One region of the Burkholderia aenigmatica genome, then DNA from elsewhere that is predicted to be linked to it. Evidence: predicted binding sites of a transcription regulator. Region 1 holds the regulator's gene; the other holds the start of a gene.
What was found. Region 1 encodes FliA, which starts transcription of late flagellar genes. Its sites were predicted from a motif close to CTAAAGTTTNNNNNNNNNNNGCCGNTA; they were not measured.

Region 1 (6,620 bases):
ATCGACGCCGACCTGAACGCGGGCCTCATCAACGAAGAGCAGGCACGCAAGCGCCGCCAGGCCGTGTCGCAGGAAGCCGAGTTCTACGGGTCGATGGACGGCGCGTCGAAGTTCGTGCGCGGCGACGCGATCGCCGGCCTGATCATCATGGCGATCAACGTGATCGGCGGGCTGATCGTCGGGATGGTCCAGCACGACATGACGTTCGCCGCGGCCGGCACGAACTACACGCTGCTGACGATCGGCGACGGCCTCGTCGCGCAGATCCCGTCGCTCGTGATCTCGACCGCGGCCGGCGTGATCGTGTCGCGCGTCGCGACCGACGAGGACATCGGCACGCAGATCACCGGCCAGCTGTTCACGAACCCGCGCGTGCTGACCATCACGGGCGCGATCATCGTGCTGATGGGGCTGATCCCCGGCATGCCGCACTTCGCGTTCCTCGCGCTCGGCGGCGGCGCAATCTGGCTGGCCCGCACGCAGACCAAGCGCGCGGCGGCCCGCAAGGCGGCCGGCGACGTGACCGACATCGCGCCGCCCGCCGTGCTGCCGTCGGACAGCCACGAGGCGACCTGGGACGACGTGCAGCTGATCGATCCGCTCGGGCTGGAAGTCGGCTACCGGCTGATTCCGCTCGTCGACAAGAACAGCGACGGCGAGCTGCTCAAGCGCATCAAGAGCATCCGCAAGAAATTCGCGCAGGAAATCGGCTTCCTGCCGCCGGTGATCCATATTCGCGACAACCTCGAACTGCGGCCGAACGCGTACCGGATCGCGCTGAAAGGCGTCGAGATCGGCGTCGGCGAAGTGTTCCCGGGCCAGTGGCTCGCGATCAACCCCGGCCAGGTGACGGCCGCGCTGCCGGGCGCCGTCACGCAGGATCCCGCGTTCGGGCTGCCGGCCGTGTGGATCGACGTCGCGATGCGCGAACAGGCGCAGGTGTACGGCTACACGGTGGTCGACGCGAGCACGGTCGTCGCGACGCACCTGAACCATCTGGTCGTCCAGCACGCGGCCGAGCTGCTCGGCCGCCAGGAAGTGCAGGCGCTCGTCGAGCGCACCGGCAAGGACGCGCCGTCGCTCGTCGAGGACCTCGTGCCGAAGACGATCTCGCTGACGACGCTGCAGAAAGTGCTGCAGAACCTGCTCGAGGAAGGCGTGCCGATCCGCGACATGCGCACGATCCTCGAGGCCGTGTCCGAACACGCAGGCCGCGGCGACGCGTTCGAGATCACGGCCGCGGTGCGGCTCGCGCTCGGCCGCGCGATCACGCAGCAGTGGTATCCGGGCGCGGGCGAGATGCAGGTGATGGGCCTCGATTCGAATCTCGAGCGCGTGCTGTCGCAGGCGCTCGCCACCGGCGCGAACCCGGGCCTCGAGCCCGGCCTCGCGCACAACCTTCTGACCGGCACGCAACAGGCGATGCTGCGTCAACAGAATCTCGGGCTGCCGCCCGTGCTGCTCGTGCAGCACGCGCTGCGCGCGATGCTCGCGCGCTTCCTGCGCCGCAGCCTGCCGCAATTGAAAGTGCTGTCGTATGCCGAAGTGCCGGACACACGCACGATCAAAGTCGTTAACGTCATCGGGGGTTCCGCTTGAACATTCGCAAATTCACCGGCGCAACGAGCCGCGACGCCCTTCGTCTCGTGCGCGAGGCACTCGGCGCCGACGCGGTCGTGCTGTCGAACCGCACGCTCGATGACGGCAGCGTCGAAATCGTGGCACTCGCCGATTCGGACCTGGCCGCGGTGACGCCGCCGGCCGCGGCGCGGCCGCGCCTTGCCACCTCGCGCGCGCTGGAATCCGTGCCGGCCGCCGCGGTGCCGGGCATCGTGTCGCGCCCGGGCGCGGCGCTGGCCCGCCCGGCCGTCAATCCGTATGCAGCGGGCGAAGGCGGGCTGCCGGACGTGTTCTCGTCGGTGTTCGGCGCCAGCGCCGATGCGGACGAGGCGGCAGCCGCACAAGCTTCGGCGATCGATGTGGACGTGTCGGGTGGCGACCCGCAGGCCGGTACGCCGGCGGCGGCCACACCGTCTTCCGCCGCCCCCGTTTCCAGCGCGCCGGCCGCGGCTTCCGAACCCGCGCCGTGGCTGGTCGAGCACGCGAAGCGCCTGACGCAGCAGCGCGACGCGCTGATGGCGCGTGCGCAGGCGACGCCCGCCGCGCCGCAAGCGAGCGCGCCTGCCCCGCAGGCCGCCGCGAGCGCGACGCCGCCTGAATGGGCACGCGACATCGTGCGCGACGCCGAACGCCGGATGCCGGCCCCCGCCCCCCGCGCGCCCGATACGAACACGAGCGCGGCGCATGCCGCGAAGGCGGCCGAGCGCACGCGCCTGTCCGCCGACGCGGCCGCCGTGGTGGCCGATGCGGTGAAGTCGCGCATCGAGCGGATCGTCAACGATACGGTGATGCAGGAGCTCGGCGAACTGCGCGGGATGATGGAAGAGCAGTTCGACAGCCTGATGTGGCACGACCGCCAGCGTCGCAGCGCCGTGCATGGCGCGCTGACGAAGCACCTGTTCGCGGCTGGTTTCTCCGCGCAGCTCGTGCGGATGCTGGTCGACAACCTGCCGGCCGGCGACGACGCGCAGACCTTCGAACAGGCCGCCGAATGGGCGCAGTCGGTGCTCGCGGCGAACCTGCCGGTGCTCGACAGCGAGGACGCGCTGATGGAGCGCGGCGGCGTGTTTGCGCTGATGGGGCCGACGGGCGTCGGCAAGACCACCACCACCGCGAAGCTGGCCGCGCGCTGCGTGATGCGCTTCGGCGCGAGCAAGGTCGCGCTGCTGACCACCGACAGCTACCGGATCGGCGGCCACGAGCAGCTGCGCATCTTCGGCAAGATCCTCGGCGTGCCGGTGCACGCGGTGAAGGATGCCGGCGACCTCGCGCTCGCGCTGTCCGAGCTGCGCAACAAGCACATCGTGCTGATCGACACGATCGGCATGAGCCAGCGCGACCGCGCGGTTTCCGACCAGATCGCGATGCTGCACGGCGCGAACGCCCCGGTGCAGCGCCTGCTGCTGCTCAACGCGACGAGCCATGGCGACACGCTCAACGAAGTCGTGCAGGCGTACCGCAGCGCGGGCGAGCATCCGGACCTGGCCGGCTGCATCCTGACGAAGCTCGACGAGGCGACCCACCTCGGCGGCGTGCTCGACACCGTGATCCGCTACAAGCTGCCGGTCCACTACGTGTCGACCGGCCAGAAGGTGCCGGAGAACCTGTACGTCGCATCGACCCGCTTCCTGCTGAAGAGCGCGTTCTGCGTACCGCGCGACGGCTCGCCCTTCGTGCCGCAAGACGAGGACATGCCGACGCTGCTTTCCGCATTGACCGCACGTTCCACCGCCGAGCTGCACGAGGTGCGATTTGGATAAACGAATCATCGATCAGGCCGAAGGGCTGCGGCGCCTGCTGGCCGGGCGCGCGTCGCGCATCGTCGCGGTGACGGGCGGGCCGGCGGGGGTCGGCTGCACGTCCACCGTCGTGAACCTGGCGGCGGCGCTCGCGTCGCTCGGCAAGGACGTGCTCGTCGTCGACGAGCGCGCCGACGTGCAATCGGCCAGCGCGACGCTGGCGGGCGCGTGGCTGCGCGACGGCGAGCGCACGCGGGTGGCGGCCGGCTTCGGCCTGTGCGCCGCCGCGCGGCTCGCGCGCACCGGCTATACCGACGCGCAGCTCAGCGATTTCATCGACGGCCCGGCCGACATCGTCCTCGTCGACGCGCAGCTCGGCGCTGACGGCGCGTTCTCGGCGCTGGCGCGCGAAGCGCACGACGTGCTGGTCGTCACGCGGGTCGCCGCGCAGGCGATCACCGAGGCGTACGCGTGCATGAAGCGGCTGCATTTCGCGCATGCGTTCGCGCAGTTCCGCGTGCTGACCAATCACGTCGGCAGCCATGCGGACGCGAAGGTCGCGTTCGACAACCTCGCGGGCGTCGCGAGCCGCTACCTGACCGTGTCGATCGCCGACGCGGGCTGCGTGAGCGCCGATCCGCTCGTCGAGCATGCGCGCGAACTGACGCGGGCCGTGGTCGATGCGTTCCCGTCGTCGGCTGCCGCGCGCGACTACCGGCAGATTGCCGCCGACCTGCTGTACTGGCCGATGCGCCCGCGTTCGGGTGCGGGCCGCGCCGTGCACGCGGGCGGCAAGCCGTCGTATGAGGCGGGCGCGGCACACGCCGCGTGAGCGCCACCGGAAGGAGAGAGCCATGATGTACAACGCTCAAGGAAAGATGTCCCAGGCCGACGTGCTCGCGCAATATGCGCCGCTCGTGCGACGCCTCGGGCTGCAGCTCGTCGCGAAGATGCCGGCGAGCGTCGACCTCGACGACCTGATCCAGGCCGGCATGATCGGCCTGATGGACGCGGCCGGCCGCTACAAGGAAGACCAGGGCGCGCAGTTCGAGACCTACGCGACCCAGCGCATCCGCGGCGCGATGCTCGACGAGCTGCGCAGCAACGACTGGCTGCCGCGCAGCCTGCGCAAGACGTCGCGCGAGGTCGAGCACGCGGTGCACCAGGTCGAGCAGCATCTCGGCCGCTCGGCGAGCGAGACCGAGATCGCGCAGCACCTGAACATGCCGCTCGACGAATACCAGGGGATGCTGCAGGACCTGCACGGCAGCCAGCTGATCTATTACGAGGATTTCGACCGCGCGGCCGACGACGAGCCGTTCCTCGACCGCTACCGCGTCGATCACGCCGATCCGCTGTCGGCGCTGCTCGACGAACACCTGCGCGAAGCGCTCGTCGAGGCGATCGAGCGGCTGCCGGAGCGCGAGAAGCTGCTGATGTCGCTGTACTACGAACGGGGTCTGAATCTGCGCGAGATCGGCGCGGTGCTCGAAGTGAGCGAATCGCGCGTGTGCCAGCTGCACAGCCAGGCCGTCGCGCGCCTGCGCGCGCGGCTGCGCGAACAGGCGTGGGTCGGCGCGGAGTCCTGACCCTTTCCTGACGGCCGCGCGCGCCGACGCCGCGCGCTTGGGCCGGGTGAGTGCCGTGTGTGCGGCGCTTGCGCATTCCGCGCGCCGATTTGCTACAATCCCCTCCGTTTTCCGAGGAGCGTTGCGACGGGCCATTCCGGCTCGCCAGGCTCGGAAGGCTTCACCAAGCAGCCGTGCGGCGCATGCGCGCCGGCTCCGCTTCCTGAACGGCGCTCACGTCACCAATCTAGAAACTTTTTAGAAAGGAGGGCGTGATGAACGCCATTATCGATTCCAAAGCTTCCAACGATTACGTCGTCGCCGACATGGCGCTGGCCGGCTGGGGCCGCAAGGAACTGAACATTGCCGAGACCGAAATGCCGGGCCTCGTGCAGATCCGCGACGAATACAAGGCGCAGCAGCCGCTGAAGGGCGCGCGCATTGCCGGTTCGCTGCACATGACGATCCAGACGGGCGTGCTGATCGAGACGCTGAAGGCGCTCGGCGCGGACGTCCGCTGGGCCTCGTGCAACATCTTCTCGACGCAGGACCACGCAGCGGCCGCGATCGTCGAATCCGGCACGCCGGTGTTCGCGTTCAAGGGCGAGTCGCTCGACGAATACTGGGAGTTCTCGCACCGCATCTTCGAATGGCCGAACGGCGAATTCGCGAACATGATCCTGGACGACGGCGGCGATGCAACGCTGCTGCTGATCCTCGGCGCGAAGGCCGAGAAGGACCGTTCGGTGATCGCGAAGCCGACCAACGAGGAAGAAGTCGCGCTGTACAAGTCGATCGCGACGCACCTCGACGCGGACCCGACCTGGTACTCGACGCGCCTCGCGCACATCAAGGGCGTGACCGAAGAAACCACGACCGGCGTGCACCGCCTGTACCAGATGGAAAAGGACGGCCGCCTGCCGTTCCCGGCGTTCAACGTGAACGATTCGGTCACGAAGTCGAAGTTCGACAACCTGTACGGCTGCCGTGAATCGCTGGTCGACGGTATCAAGCGCGCGACCGACGTGATGATCGCGGGCAAGGTCGCGGTCGTCGCGGGCTACGGCGACGTGGGCAAGGGCTGCGCGCAATCGCTGCGCGGCCTCGGCGCTACCGTGTGGGTCACCGAAATCGACCCGATCTGCGCGCTGCAGGCGGCGATGGAAGGCTACCGCGTCGTGACGATGGAATACGCGGCCGACAAGGCCGACATCTTCGTGACGGCGACCGGCAACTTCCACGTGATCGGCCACGATCACATGAAGGCGATGCGCCACAACGCGATCGTCTGCAACATCGGTCACTTCGACTCGGAAATCGACGTCGCGTCGACCCGCCAGTACCAGTGGGAAAACATCAAGCCGCAGGTCGACCACATCATCTTCCCGGACGGCAAGCGCGTGATCCTGCTGGCGGAAGGCCGCCTCGTGAACCTCGGCTGCGCGACCGGTCACCCGTCGTTCGTGATGTCGAACTCGTTCGCGAACCAGACGCTCGCGCAGATCGAGCTGTTCGTGCGCGGCGCCGAGTACGAGAACAAGGTGTACGTGCTGCCGAAGCACCTCGATGAAAAGGTCGCGCGCCTGCACCTCGCGCGCATCGGCGCGAACCTGTCCGTGCTGTCGGACGAACAGGCTTCGTACATCGGCGTCGCGAAGGAAGGCCCGTTCAAGCCGAACCACTACCGCTACTG
Region 2 (6,620 bases), 420 kb from region 1:
CACGCAGGGCGGCCTCACGCAGACCGGCAACTCGAAGGACGTCGCGATCAACGGCGCGGGCTTCTTCCAGGTGCTGATGCCGGACGGCACGAACGCGTACACGCGCGACGGCTCGTTCCAGACCAACGCGCAGGGCCAGCTCGTCACGTCGAGCGGCTACCAGATCCTGCCGGCGATCACGATCCCGCAGAACGCGAACTCGCTGACGATCGGCAAGGACGGCGTCGTGACGATCACGCAGGCGGGGTCGACCAATTCGGTGCAGATCGGCTCGCTGCAGATCGCGACCTTCATCAACCCGGCCGGCCTCGAGGCGCGTGGCGAGAACCTGTTCTCCGAGACCACCTCGTCGGGGGCGCCGAACGTGTCGCAGCCGGGCCTGAACGGCGCGGGCACGCTCAACCAGAACTATGTCGAAGCGTCGAACGTGAACGTCGTGCAGGAGCTCGTCAACATGATCCAGACGCAGCGTGCCTACGAGATCAACAGCAAGGCCGTGACGACGTCCGACCAGATGCTGCAGACCGTCACGCAGATGAAGAGCTAACCGGAACACCCGTCGTCGCCATGAAGCAGGTTCGCCTCCTCCCGTCAGCCACCGTCCGCGCCGCATGCGCGGTCGCGGTGGCGGCGCTCGCCGCCGGTTGCGCGCAGATTCCGCGCGATCCGATCATCCAGCAGCCGATGACGGCGCAGCCGCCGATGCCGATGTCGATGCAGGCGCCCGGCTCGATCTACAACCCCGGCTACGCGGGGCGGCCGCTCTTCGAGGATCAGCGGCCGCGCAATATCGGCGACATCCTGACGATCATGATCGCGGAGAACATCAACGCGACCAAGTCGTCGGGCGCGAACACGAACCGGCAGGGCAACACCGACTTCAACGTGCCGACGGCCGGCTTCCTCGGCGGGCTGTTCGCGAAGGCGAACCTGTCGGCGACCGGCAACAACAAGTTCGCGGCGACCGGCGGCGCCAGCGCGGCGAACACGTTCAACGGCACGATCACGGTGACCGTCACCGGCGTGCTGCCGAACGGCAACCTCGTGGTCAGCGGCGAGAAGCAGATGCTGATCAACCAGGGCAACGAATTCGTGCGCTTCTCGGGGGTCGTGAACCCGAACACGATCTCGGGTGCGAACTCCGTCTACTCGACGCAGGTCGCCGACGCGAAGATCGAATACTCGTCGAAGGGCTACATCAACGAAGCCGAGACGATGGGCTGGCTGCAGCGCTTCTTCCTCAACATCGCGCCGTGGTGATGACGATGCAGAAGACCCTGTTCAACCGCCTGTCGGCCCGCGCGCATGCCGCCGCGCGGCTCGCCGTCGCGTTCGCGGCCGTGGCCGCGGCCTGCATGCTCGGCGCGGCGCCCGCGCATGCGGAACGCCTGAAGGACCTCGCGCAGATCCAGGGCGTGCGCGACAACCCGCTGATCGGCTATGGCCTCGTCGTCGGTCTCGACGGCACGGGCGACCAGACGATGCAGACGCCGTTCACGACGCAGACGCTCGCGAACATGCTCGCGAACCTCGGCATCTCGATCAACAACGGTTCGGCGAACGGCGGCCCGTCGTCGCTGAGCAACATGCAGCTGAAGAACGTCGCGGCCGTGATGGTGACCGCCACGCTGCCGCCGTTCGCGCGGCCGGGCGAGGCGCTCGACGTCACCGTGTCGTCGCTCGGCAACGCGAAAAGCCTGCGCGGCGGCACGCTGCTGCTGACGCCACTGAAAGGCGCCGATGGCCAGGTCTACGCGCTCGCGCAGGGCAACATGGCGGTCGGCGGCGCCGGCGCCAGCGCGAACGGCAGCCGCGTGCAGGTGAACCAGCTCGCGGCCGGCCGGATCGTCGGCGGCGCGATCGTCGAACGCGCGGTGCCGAACGCGATCGCGCAGATGAACGGTGTGCTGCAGCTGCAACTGAACGACATGGACTACGGCACCGCGCAGCGGATCGTGTCCGCGGTCAATTCGAGCTTCGGCCCGGGCACTGCCACGGCGCTCGACGGCCGCACGATCCAGCTGGCCGCACCGGCCGATTCGGCGCAGCAGGTCGCGTTCATGGCGCGGCTGCAGAACCTCGACGTCAGCCCGGACAAGGCCGCGGCGAAGGTGATCCTGAACGCGCGCACCGGCTCGATCGTGATGAACCAGATGGTCACGCTGCAGAGCTGCGCGGTCGCGCACGGCAACCTGTCGGTCGTCGTCAACACGCAGCCGGTCGTGTCGCAGCCGGGGCCGTTCTCGAACGGGCAGACGGTGGTGGCGCAGCAGTCGCAGATCCAGCTGAAGCAGGACAACGGCGCGCTGAAGATGGTGACGGCCGGCGCGAATCTCGCCGACGTCGTGAAGGCGCTGAACACGCTCGGCGCGACGCCTGCGGACCTGATGTCGATCCTGCAGGCGATGAAGGCCGCCGGCGCGCTGCGCGCCGACCTGGAGATCATCTAAATGGCAGCCTCTCTCCCGAACGCGAACGACCTCACGCAGCGCTTTGCGCTCGACGTGCAGGGTTTCGACGCGCTGCGCGCGCAGGCCAAGCAGTCGCCGCAGGCCGGCGCGAAGGCGGTCGCCGGCCAGTTCGACGCGATGTTCACGCAGATGATGCTCAAGAGCATGCGCGACGCGTCGCCCGACGGCGGGCTGTTCGATTCGCACACGTCGAAGCTGTACACGTCGATGCTCGACCAGCAGCTCGCGCAGCAGATGTCGACGCGCGGGATCGGCGTCGCCGACGCGCTGATGAAGCAGCTGATGCGCAACGCGGGGCAGGGCGCGGGCAGCGACACGGCGGCTGACGTCGGCGCGGGCGCGATGGGCGCGGCCGGCCTCGGCGCGTCCGGCAACGAAGGCGGCCTCGCCGCGATGAACGCGATGGCGAAGGCCTACGCGAACGCGGCGAACAACGGCGGGCTCGCCGGTACGCGCGGCTATTCGGCCGGCAGCGCGCTGACGCCGCCGCTGAAAGGCGCGAGCGGCGTGCAGGACGCCGACGCGTTCGTCGACCGGCTCGCGGGCCCCGCGCAGGCGGCCAGCGCATCGACCGGCATCCCGGCGCGCTTCATCGTCGGCCAGGCGGCGCTCGAATCGGGCTGGGGCAAGCGCGAGATCCGCGCGACCGATGGCTCGACGAGCTACAACGTGTTCGGCATCAAGGCGACCAAGGGCTGGACCGGCCGCACGGTGTCGGCGCTGACGACGGAATACGTGAACGGCACGCCGCGCCGCGTGGTCGCGAAATTCCGCGCGTACGATTCGTACGAGCATGCGATGACCGATTACGCGAACCTGCTGAAGAACAACCCGCGCTACTCGGGCGTGCTGAGCGCGAGCCGCAGCGTCGAAGGCTTCGCGCACGGGATGCAGAAGGCCGGTTACGCGACCGACCCGAACTACGCGAAGAAGCTGATTTCGATCATGCAGCAGATCGGCTGACGCACCCGTCGGCGATTGCCGGTTGTACCCTCTGGACCGCGCCCGGCAGCCCGCCGCGCGCGGTTTCAACGTTTGCGCGAAAAAAATCCGCAATTCGATCTAAACTTTCGGTCAGCACTGCCGCTAAGTGTGAGAGACCTGCGACCGGGCCCCCGTTCTGGCCCGGTTTTATTGCGCACCGGTTGCCCGGGCGCCCATGACAAGAAAGACCGGCTAGCCATGAATATCGAAACGTCGACGGACCCCAGCCTGGATGCAGGCCACTCCGGGCCCGACTATGCCCGCCGCAATCCGCTGGAAATCGGCGTGCAGCTGCGCAACCTCGTCAACCGCGGCGATTTCCTGACCGTCCAGTATCCGGGCGGCCAGCTTGTCACGCGCCTGCTCGAGGTGGATGTCGGTGAGCGGACGTTTACGTTCGACTGGGGTGCGCTGTCGGAGCAGAACGCCGGCATCCTCGGCGCGTCGCACTGCACGTTCGCGGCCGCGCCGGAGGGCGTGCGCGTCGAATTCTCCACGGGCACGCCGCGCGAGACGCGCTACGAGGGGCTGCCCGCGTTCGTCGCCGATTTCCCCGACGTGCTGATGTGCATCCAGCGCCGCGAATATTTCCGCGTCGACGCGCCGATCGTCGATCCGTTCCTGTGCCGCGGCAAGCTGCCGGACGGCGAGAGTTTCCTGTTCGAGGTGCATAACCTGTCGCTCGGCGGCGTGGGGCTGCGCACGGCCGACGAACGCGTCGAGGCGCTCGAGGTCGGCACGCAGCTGCCCGACGTCGAGCTCGAACTGACCGGCCACGGCAAGCTGTCGCTCGACCTGCAGCTCGTGTCGCAGCGTTCGACGCAGATGCCGAACGGGTCGCGGCGCTACCAGCTCGGCTTTCGCTACCTGTCGCTGCCGGGCAGCGCGGAGAACACGCTGCAGCGGCTGATTACGCAGCTCGAGATGAAGCGCCGCTCGCTCGCGCGGGCCTGACGCGCAAGCAGTGGCCGGCCCCGCCCGGGGCCGCCCGCGCAGCGTTGGCGGCACCGTTGGCCGCCCGCTGCGAGCGGCGACGCGCGCTCGCGCGTCGCGCACGCATTTTTTCCTCAATTTTTTCGATCCGCGGCCGTTATACCGGGAGTCACGCAACCCGGCGGCCGCAGCGCGGCCGGCTCATCAGGATCGCGCATGTCCAACACACTCATGAACCTCGGCGTCAGCGGCCTGAATGCCGCGCTCTGGGGCCTCACGACGACCGGCCAGAACATCAGCAACGCGGCGACGCCGGGCTATTCGGTCGAACGCCCCGTCTATGCCGAGGCGAGCGGCCAGTACACGAGCAGCGGCTACCTGCCGCAGGGCGTGAACACCGCCACCGTGCAGCGGCAGTACAGCCAGTACCTGAGCGACCAGCTGAACGGCGCGCAGACGCAGGGCGGTGCGCTATCGACGTGGTATTCGCTCGTCACGCAGCTGAACAACTACGTCGGCAGCCCGACGGCCGGCATCTCGACCGCGATCACGAACTACTTCACCGGGCTGCAGAACGTCGCGAACAGCGCGTCCGACTCGTCGGTGCGGCAGACCGCGATGAGCAATGCGCAGACGCTCGCGAACCAGATCACGGCGGCCGGCCAGCAGTACGACGCGCTGCGCCAGAGCGTGAACACGCAGCTGACGAGCACCGTGACGCAGATCAACGCGTACACCGCGCAGATCGCGCAACTGAACCAGCAGATCTCGGCCGCGAGCAGCCAGGGCCAGCCGCCGAACCAGCTGATGGACCAGCGCGACCTCGCGGTGTCGAACCTGTCGAACCTCGCGGGCGTGCAGGTCGCGCGCAACGGCGACGGCTACAGCGTGTTTCTCGCGGGCGGCACGCCGCTCGTCGTCGCGGACAAGAGCTACCAGCTCGCGACCGTTACGTCGCCGTCCGATCCGAGCGAGCTGACCGTCGTGTCGCAGGGCATCGCCGGCGCGAACCCGCAGGGCCCGAACCAGTACCTGTCCGACGCGTCGCTGTCGGGCGGCACGCTCGGCGGCCTGCTCTCGTTCCGCAGCCAGACGCTCGATCCGGCCGAAGCCCAGCTTGGCGCGATCGCGACCAGCTTCGCCGCGCAGGTCAACGCGCAGAACGCGCTCGGCCTCGACCTGTCGGGCAACGTCGGCGGCAACCTGTTCACGACCGGCACGCCGATCACGTACGCGAACCAGGGCAATACCGGCAACGCGGCGCTGTCCGTGTCGTTCGCGAACGCGTCGCAGCCGACCACCGGCGACTACACGCTGTCGTTCGACGGCAAGAACTACACGCTGACCGATCGCGCGAGCGGCACGGTGGTCGACCAGAAGCAGGGGCCGATGCCGGTTTCGCTCGGTGGACTGAATTTCTCGACCACTGCCGGCACGCAGATGCAGCCGGGCGACAAGTTCACCGTGCAGCCGACGCGCGGCGCGCTGAACGGCTTCGGCCTCGCGACGTCGAACGGCTCCGCGATCGCGGCGGCGGCGCCGTTCGTGCCGTCGGCCACCGCGACGAACACGGGCACCGGCACGATCGGCGCGCTGTCGGTCACGAGCGCGACCGCCGCGGCCAACCCGCACAACTACACGATCACGATGGGCGGCACGACCGCCAGCCCGACCTACACGGTCACCGACAACTCCGTCACGCCGCCGAGCACCGGCACGCCGCAGGCGTACCAGGCCGGCTCGCCGATCACGCTGACGGCCGGCGTCACGGTGACGGTGTCGGGCACGCCCACGGCCGGCGACACGTTCACGGTCGCGCCGAACACGGGCGGCACCAACGACGGCAGCAACGCGCTCGCGCTGTCGAAGCTCGTCAACGCGAAATCGTTCGGCAACGGCTCGACCACGCTGACGGGCGCGTACGCGAACTACGTGAACGGCATCGGCAACACGACGAGCCAGCTGAAGTCGTCGAGCGCCGCGCAGACCGCGCTGGTCGGCCAGATCACGTCCGCGCAGCAGTCGGTGTCGGGCGTGAACCAGAACGAGGAAGCGGCCAACCTGATGCAGTACCAGCAGCTTTACCAGGCGAACGCGAAGGTGATCCAGACGGCGGCGACGCTGTTCCAGACCGTGCTCGGCCTGTTCAACTGATTTCGGGGATCGAAGCGATGCGGATTTCCACCACCCAGTTCTACCAGATGAACGTCGCTCAGATGAGCGACCAGCAGG

Region 2: a site for FliA is predicted at 4,522-4,548, ahead of flgK (flagellar hook-associated protein FlgK). Genes of this name have one in related genera too.

Annotation. Positions count from the first base shown of each region.
Region 1 covers NZ_CP184468.1:230,054-236,673, forward strand. Annotated here, with positions in the region: gene flhA (flagellar biosynthesis protein FlhA) at 1-1,599, shown strand, start outside; gene flhF (flagellar biosynthesis protein FlhF) at 1,596-3,380, shown strand; gene ACN8ZM_RS01050 (AAA family ATPase) at 3,373-4,191, shown strand; gene ACN8ZM_RS01055 (RNA polymerase sigma factor FliA) at 4,214-4,948, shown strand; S-adenosyl-L-homocysteine riboswitch at 5,056-5,170, shown strand; gene ahcY (adenosylhomocysteinase) at 5,203-6,620, shown strand, end outside.
Region 2 covers NZ_CP184468.1:3,457,416-3,464,035, reverse strand. Annotated here, with positions in the region: gene flgG (flagellar basal-body rod protein FlgG) at 1-547, shown strand, start outside; gene flgH (flagellar basal body L-ring protein FlgH) at 568-1,260, shown strand; gene ACN8ZM_RS16205 (flagellar basal body P-ring protein FlgI) at 1,266-2,450, shown strand; gene flgJ (flagellar assembly peptidoglycan hydrolase FlgJ) at 2,451-3,434, shown strand; gene ACN8ZM_RS16195 (flagellar brake protein) at 3,654-4,409, shown strand; gene flgK (flagellar hook-associated protein FlgK) at 4,605-6,542, shown strand; gene flgL (flagellar hook-associated protein FlgL) at 6,560-6,620, shown strand, end outside.